One region of the Pseudomonas lalucatii genome, then DNA from elsewhere that is predicted to be linked to it. Evidence: predicted binding sites of a transcription regulator. Region 1 holds the regulator's gene; the other holds the start of a gene.

Region 1 (4,111 bases):
CTCATATCGTCCGGGCGGCTCTCTAGCTCGACCAACTGCTCGGACAGTTGCTCGAGAATCTCGCCGGCCTCTACCAGGAAGTCCTGGAGAATCTCTTCATCGGCGCCGAAGCTCATAAACGTGCTCCTAAAAACCTAGGCTGGATAGCAGATCGTCGACATCATCCTGGCTGGAGGCGACGTCTTCACGCTTATCGGCATTAATCTGCGGACCTTCACCATGGGAAGGCTCTTTTTGTTTGACCTGCTCGGCACGTAGCGCCTGGTGGTCGTGCTGGATACCGGCGAACTGGTCGACCTGACTGGCCATCAGCACCAGCTTGAGCAGGTTGTTCTCCACCTCGGTGACCAGCTGGGTGACACGCTTGATCACCTGGCCGGTCAGGTCCTGATAGTCCTGGGCGAGCAGGATGTCGTTGAGGTTCGCGGACAGCTTGGCGCCATCGCGCTCGCTGCGGGCGAGGAACAGCTCGATGCGCTTGGCCAGCTCGCGGAAGCCGTCGGCGCCCATCTCCCGGCGCATGAAGCGTCCCCAGTCGGCACTCAGGCTCTGCGCCTCGCTACCCAGGTCGTTGACCAGCGGCGCGCTCTGCTCGACCAGGTCCATGGTCCGGTTTGCCGCCTTCTCGGTCATCGTCACCACATAGTTCAGGCGTTCGGTGGCATCGGTGATCTGCGAGACTTCCTGGGCATGCGGCACCCGCGGGTCGAGCTGGAAGTTGACGATGGCGTTGTGCAACTCGCGCGTCAGCTTGCCGACTTCGTGGTACAGGCCACGGTCGCGGGTCTTGTTGAGTTCGTTGATCAGCTGCACCGCTTCGCCAAAGTTGCCCTGATCCAGGCTGTCGACCAACTGGCGCGCGTTTAACTTCAGGGTCGACTCGAGGTCGTCCTGCGGGGAATCTTCGTGTTCCATAGCACCCTCGCGGCAGACATCAGCCGTTGACCCGCTCGAAAATCTTCTCGATCTTTTCTTTCAGCACCTGGGCCGTGAACGGCTTGACCACGTAACCGTTCACCCCGGCCTGGGCGGCCTCGATGATCTGGTCACGCTTGGCCTCGGCGGTCACCATCAGCACCGGCAGGTGCTTGAGGCGCTCGTCCGCACGCACCGCGCGCAGCAGGTCGATGCCGGTCATGCCCGGCATGTTCCAGTCGGTCACCAGAAAGTCGAAGCTGCCGCTGTGCAGCATCGGCAGCGCGGTGGTGCCGTCGTCCGCCTCCGCGGTATTGGTGAACCCCAGATCACGCAGGAGGTTCTTGATGATCCGTCGCATCGTTGAAAAGTCATCAACGATGAGGATTTTCATGTTCTTGTCCAAGTCGACCTCCGTACAGTCCCAAACGCAGCCAGCCCCTGGCTACGCCCTTAATCGTGAAACCGGCCTGACTGGCCGCCGTAAAACCACTGCATTGCGCCGCGCTTCCCAGCAACCCGCCTCTCAACTACCCAGCGCGTCAGCGCGCACGCCACTCGCTCAGGCGCGCACGCAGTCGGGCGGCGCACTGGCTGTGAATCTGGCTGACCCGCGACTCGCTGACCCCCAGCACCTCGCCGATCTCCTTGAGATTCAGCTCTTCGTCGTAATACAGCGCCAACACCAGCCGCTCACGCTCCGGCAGGTTGGCGATGGCATCGGCCAGCGCCGCCTGGAAGCGCTCATCCTCAAGATCACGAGAAGGTTCCTGCTGAGTGGCATTGGCGTCTTCGCTCAGCCCGCCGTGCTCGCCGTCCTGCAGCAGGTCGTCGAAGCTGAACAGGCGGCTGCCCAAAGTGTCGCCAAGAATGCCGTAGTAATCTTCGAGACTCAATTGGAGTTCGGCCGCGACCTCGTGATCTTTAGCGTCACGACCGGTTCTGGCCTCAATTGCCCGGATCGCATCGCTGACCATGCGGCTGTTGCGGTGTACCGAGCGCGGCGCCCAGTCGCCCTTGCGCACCTCGTCGAGCATGGCGCCGCGAATGCGGATGCCGGCAAAGGTCTCGAAGCTGGCACCCTTGCTGGAGTCGTATTTCTTCGAGGCTTCGAGCAAGCCGATCATGCCGGCCTGGATCAGGTCGTCCACCTGCACGCTGGCCGGCAGGCGCGCCAGCAGGTGGTAGGCGATGCGCTTGACCAGGGGGGCATAGCGCTCGATCAGCTGATACTGGGAATCCTGCCCTTGCGCCTTGCTATACATACGAAGTCCAGAGGCTGCTGTCATACCGCCGAGTCCGCGGTCGGTTGCTGCACCAGGCGCTCGACGAAGAACTCCAGGTGACCGCGCGGGTTGGCCGGCAACGGCCAGGCATCGACCTTCTGCGCGATCGCCTTGAACGCCAGCGCGCACTTGGAGCGCGGAAATGCTTCATAGACCGCACGCTGCTTCTGCACGGCCTTGCGCACCGACTCGTCGTAGGGCACCGCGCCGACATACTGCAGCGCGACGTCGAGGAAGCGATCGGTGACCTTGGTCAGTTTGGCAAAGAGATTGCGTCCTTCCTGCGGACTGTGGGCCATATTGGCCAGCACGCGGAAACGGCTCATGCCGTAGTCGCGGTTGAGCAGCTTGATCAGCGCATAGGCATCGGTGATCGAGGTCGGCTCGTCGCAGACCACCACCAGCACCTCCTGGGCGGCGCGCACGAAACTGACCACCGAGTCGCCGATGCCGGCGGCCGTGTCAATGATCAGCACGTCGAGGTTCTCGCTGATGTCGCTGAAGGCCTGGATCAGGCCGGCATGCTGCATGGGCGAGAGCTGCACCATGCTCTGCGTGCCCGAGGCGGCCGGGACGATGCGGATGCCGCCGGGCCCCTGCAGGATCACATCGCGCAGGTCGCACTCGCCGCTGACCACATCGGCCAGGGTGCGCTTGGCGGTCAGGCCGAGCAGGACGTCGATGTTGGCCAGCCCCAGGTCGGCGTCCATCAACATGACCCGCCGGCCGACATCGGCCAGGGCCAGGGCCAGATTCACCGACACATTGGTCTTGCCGACGCCACCCTTGCCGCCGGTCACCGCGATCACCTGTACGGGATGCATACCCATGTTATCTACACACCTTGTCTAACGTCGACTGGAGCCACTTGGCTAAGCGTACCCCGCCTGTCCGACACGAGGCCAACCGGCACCCCATGCCACTGAGTCATCACCGCCGCCTCATCAACCGGCGCGACGCGCCGGCTGCTGATAGAGGCCGGCGAACAGCTCGGCCATCGTTTCCTCGCTGGGGTCTTCCGCGGCCTGCAGGCCCACGGCCCGGCTCACCAGCTGATGGCTGCGCGGCACCTGCAGGTCATCCGGAATGCGCGGGCCATCGGCCACATAGGCTACCGGCAGGCGCTGGCCGATAGCCAGCCCCATGACCTCGCCCAGGCTGGCGGCCTCGTCCAGCTTGGTCAGAATGCAGCCGCTCAGGCCGCAACGCCTGTAGCTATGGTAGGCGGCCTTGAGCACCTGGCTCTGGCTGGTAGCGGCCATGACCAGGTAGTTTCTGGACTTGATGCCGCGGCTGGCCAGGGCTTCCAGTTGCATGCGCAGGGCCGGGTCGTTGGCCGGCAGGCCGGCCGTGTCGATCAGCACCACGCGTTTCTTCGCCAGGGGCGCCAGGGCCTGGGTCAAGGACTGCCCGGGATCGACCAGGGTCACCGGCACGCCGAGGATACGGCCGAGGGTCTTGACCTGCTCCTGGGCGCCGATGCGATAGCTGTCCAGGCTGACCAGGGCGATGCCCTGGGCGCCGTACTTGAGCACGTAGCGCGCCGCCAGCTTGGCCAGGGTGGTGGTCTTGCCCATGCCGGCGGGGCCGACCAGGGCGATCACCCCACCCTCCTCCAGCGGCTCCTGCTTCGGCGTCTGGATCGCATGGGCCAGGTGCGCCAGCAGCATGCGCCAGGCCTGGCGCGGCTCGGCGACATTGGCCACGCGCTCGAGCAGCACCCGCGCCAGCTCGGCAGGCAGGCCCATGCGCTGCAGGCGACGCCAGAGGTTGGCCTGCTGCGGCCGGCGGCTCTGCATCTGGCCCCAGGCGATAGAGCCGAGCTGGACCTCGATCAGTTCGCGCAGGCCGTGCAACTCGGAGCGCATGGCATCGAGGGCCTGGTTATCGCTGCTCGCCTGGCGCGGCGC
Region 2 (4,111 bases), on a different contig from region 1:
GCGCCCAGGGTGGGGAGTCATCGACCTGGTTGTGGAATCGGCCCGTGGGCGAGTGTCGGGCGACGCTGATCCTCGCCCACGGCGCCGGTGCGCCGATGGACAGCGACTTCATGCAGCAGATGGCCGAACGCCTGGCGGAGCGCGGCGTGGCGGTGGTGCGCTTCGAGTTCGCCTATATGGCGGCGCGGCGGCTGGACGGCAAGAAACGCCCGCCCAGCCCCCAGGCCAGGCTGCTGGACGAGTGGCGCCGAGTCCATGAGCTGGTGCGGCGACAGGTCGCGGGGCCGCTGGCGATCGGCGGCAAGTCCATGGGCGGGCGCATGGCCAGCCTGCTGGCCGATGAGCTGGGTGCCGATGCCCTGGTGTGCCTGGGCTATCCCTTCCACGCCATCGGCAAGCCCGACAAGCCGCGGGTCGCGCATTTGGCCGAGTTGCGCACGCCGACCCTGATCGTCCAGGGCGAGCGCGACCCCATGGGCGACCGCCCGAAGGTGGCCGGCTATACCCTGTCACAGGCGATCCGGGTGCACTGGCTGGCGGCCGCCGACCACGACCTCAAGCCGCTGAAAAGCTCGGGTTTCAGCCACCAGCAGCATCTGCAGGCGGCCGCGCAGGCGGTGCTGGCGTTCCTCGCGCCCTAGGGTCGCCCGTTGTTCGGGAGGAGCGGCGACGCTTCGGCGAGGAAGCGTCGACCTGTGCTGGTGGAAGGAGGCGAGGGGGCGCCGGGCGGAGCACCCCCCTGACGCTCAGCGGTTGAAGCGCTCCACCAGGGAGTACTGGCCGCGGGCGGTGGCCGTCAGCTCGCCGCTGAGCTGGGCCGTGCTCTGGGCCTCGCCGGCGGTCTGGTCGGCCAGCTGGGCGATGTTGGTGATGTTCTGGTTGATCTCATCGGCCACCGCGCTCTGCTCCTCGGCCGCGGCGGCGATCTGGTTGGCCATGTCGGCGATATTGGCCACCGCGTCGCTGATTCCGGCCAGGGCCTGGTCGGCCTTCTGCACGCTGTCGACGCCGTCGTCGGCCTGCTTGCGGCCGATCTCCATGGTCATCACCGCTTCCTCGGCGGTGCGCTGCAGCTTGGCGATCAGCTGATGGATCTGCTCGGTGGACTCGGCGGTGCGCTGGGCCAGCGAGCGCACCTCGTCGGCTACCACGGCGAAGCCGCGGCCCATCTCGCCGGCGCGGGCCGCCTCGATGGCGGCGTTGAGGGCGAGCAGGTTGGTCTGGTCGGCGATGCCCTTGATCACGTCGACCACGCCGCCGATCTCGTTGCTGTCCTGGGCCAGGCGGGTCACGGTCTCGCCGGTTTCGCCGACCGACAGGGACAGGCGCTGGATCGCCTCACGGGTTTCCGCGGCGATGTTGCGGCCCTGGCTGGTCAGGCGATTGGCTTCCTGGGTGGCGATGGCGGTGCGCGCCACGTTGCTCGCCACCTCCAGGGTGGTGGCGGCCATCTCGTTGACCGCGGTGGCCACCTGCTCGGTCTCCTGGCGCTGGCGGTCGAGGCCGGCCGAGCTGTTCTGGGCCAGGGCGTCGGCGCGCTGCGCCTGCTGGGTCAGGTATTCGGCGCTGTCCTGCAGGCGGGTCAGGCAGGTCTTCAGGCGGGCCTCCTGGCTGAGCATGGACATTTCCAGGCGGCCCTGGGCACCGCGGCTGTCACTGTACATCTGCGCGATCAGCGGGTCGGAGGTGGTTTGCTCGGCCAGCTGCAGCAGGCGCTTGATTCCCCGTTGCTGCCAGTTCACGCCGGCCAGGCCGAGCGGCACGCAGAGCAGGGCGGCCAGCAGGAAGCCCCAGCTGGAGTCGAGCCAGGCGCCGACCAGGAAGCCGGCCTGGCTGACCAGGATGAACGGCAGCCAGTTCTGCAGTACCGGCAGCCAGCGGTCGCGGCTGGGAATCGCCGACTTGCCGGCGTTGATCCGCTGGTACAGGGCCTCGGCGCGGCGCACCTGCTCGGCGGTGGGCTTGACCCGCACCGACTCGTAACCGACCAGTTGGCCCTTCTCCAGCATCGGCGTGACGTAGGCGTTGACCCAGTAGTGGTCGCCGTTCTTGCGGCGGTTCTTGACGATGCCCATCCACGGCTTGCCCTGCTTGAGGGTCTGCCACATGTGCTCGAACACCGCCGAGGGCACGTCGGGGTGGCGCACCAGGTTGTGCGGCGCGCCCATCAGCTCATCGCGACCGAAGCCGCTGATCTCGATGAAGGCTTCGTTGCAGTAGGTGATCTGGCCCTTGGCGTCGGTGGTGGAGATCAGGCGCTGCTGGGCCGGAAAACTGCGTTCACGCTGGGTGACGGGTTGGTTGTTGCGCATGGCTGAGATGTCCCTGGGAGCGATACTGTTCTTGTCGGCCATTGCCGCCGGAAGTTGAGCGCTAGGATAATGCGCCCGGGGCGACTTGGCTTGACCCGCGTCAGTATTATCACGCCAGGGCTATGGCAGGGCAGTGCCCTGCCAGCCCAGCCCTCAGCTACCGGCGATCAGTTGGCGCAGCACATAGTGCAGGATACCGCCGGCCTTGAAGTACTCCACCTCGTTGGCCGTGTCGATACGGCACAACACCTCGAAGCGCTCGGCGGAACCGTCCTCGCGTTTGACCTCCACCGTCAGGTTCATGTGCGGGTGCAGTTCGACGCCATCCAGGCCGCAGATGCTCAGGCTTTCCTTGCCGCTCAGCTTCAGCGTCTTGCGGTCCTGTCCCGGCTTGAACTGCAGGGGCAGCACGCCCATGCCGACCAGGTTGGAGCGGTGGATGCGCTCGTAGCTTTCGGCGATCACCGCCTTGACTCCGAGCAGGTTGGTGCCCTTGGCCGCCCAGTCGCGGCTCGATCCGGTGCCGTACTCCTTGCCGGCGATCACCAGCAGCGGCGTGCCGGCCTCCTGGTAGCGCATGGCGGCGTCGTAGATCGACAGCTTGTCGCCGCTGGGCACATGCAGGGTGTTGCCGCCTTCCTCGCCATCGAGCATCTCGTTCCTGATGCGAATGTTGGCGAAGGTGCCGCGCATCATCACCTCGTGGTTGCCACGGCGCGAGCCGTAGGAGTTGAAGTCTTTCGGTTCGACCCCTTGTTCGCGCAGGTAGCGGCCGGCCGGGCTGTCGGCCTTGATGTTGCCGGCGGGGGAGATGTGGTCGGTGGTCACCGAGTCGCCCAGCAGGGCGAGAATCCGCGCCTGATGGATATCGCCGATATGCGGCGGCGCGTCGGCGATGTTCTCGAAGAACGGCGGGTGCTGAATATAGGTGGAGTCGTCCTGCCAGGCGTAGGTGTCGGCATCCGGCACCGCGATGGACTGCCACTGTTCGTCGCCGGCGAATACCTCGGCGTACTCCTTGTGGAACATGGCCGTGTCGACCTTCTGGATCGCCTCGGCGATCTCCTGCTGGCTCGGCCAGATGTCCTTCAGGTAGACGGGCTTGCCGTCCTTGCCATGGCCGAGGGGTTCCTCGCCGATGTGCATGCGTACGCTGCCGGCGAGGGCGTAGGCCACCACCAGCGGTGGCGAAGCCAGCCAGTTGGTCTTCACCAGCGGGTGCACGCGGCCCTCGAAGTTGCGGTTGCCGGACAGCACCGAGGCCACCGTCAGGTCGTTCTCCTGAATGGCCTTTTCTATGGGCTCGAGCAGCGGGCCGGAGTTGCCGATGCAGGTGGTGCAGCCGTAGCCGACCAGGTCGAAGCCCAGCTCGTCCAAATAGCGGGTCAGGCCGGCGGCCTTGAAGTATTCGGTCACCACCTTGGAGCCGGGGGCCAGCGAACTCTTGACCCAGGGTTTGCGTTTCAGGCCTTTTTCCACGGCCTTCTTGGCCAGCAGGCCGGCCGCCAGCATCACGCTGGGGTTCGAGGTGTTGGTGCAGGAGGTGATCGCGGCGATCACCACGGCACCGTCCTTGAGCTTGTGGGTCTGGCCGTCGTGTTCGAAGTCGGCCTCGCTGACCTGGGAGGCGGCGCCGACCGCGGCACCGCCGCCGCCTTCGCCGAGCAGGCGGCTCTCCTCCTTGGGCGCCGGCTGCACGTGCAGGCCCATGAATTCATCGAAGGCCCGGCTGACCTGGGACAGCGCGACCCTGTCCTGCGGCCGCTTGGGCCCGGCCAGGCTGGCCTCGACGCTGCCCA

What was found. Region 1 encodes FliA, which starts transcription of late flagellar genes. Its sites were predicted from a motif close to CTAAAGTTTNNNNNNNNNNNGCCGNTAA; they were not measured.
Region 2: a site for FliA is predicted at 2,344-2,371, ahead of I0D00_RS02180 (methyl-accepting chemotaxis protein). Genes of this name have one in related genera too.

The regions. Positions count from the first base shown of each region.
Region 1 is NZ_JADPMV010000002.1:159,732-163,842, forward strand. Features, by position in the region: gene I0D00_RS14005 (chemotaxis protein CheA) at 1-116, opposite strand, end outside; gene I0D00_RS14010 (protein phosphatase CheZ) at 127-915, opposite strand; gene I0D00_RS14015 (chemotaxis response regulator CheY) at 935-1,309, opposite strand; gene fliA (RNA polymerase sigma factor FliA) at 1,458-2,204, opposite strand; gene fleN (MinD/ParA family protein) at 2,201-3,031, opposite strand; gene flhF (flagellar biosynthesis GTPase FlhF) at 3,146-4,111, opposite strand, start outside.
Region 2 is NZ_JADPMV010000001.1:486,657-490,767, reverse strand. Features, by position in the region: gene I0D00_RS02185 (alpha/beta family hydrolase) at 1-641, shown strand, start outside; gene I0D00_RS02180 (methyl-accepting chemotaxis protein) at 747-2,312, opposite strand; gene acnA (aconitate hydratase AcnA) at 2,466-4,111, opposite strand, start outside.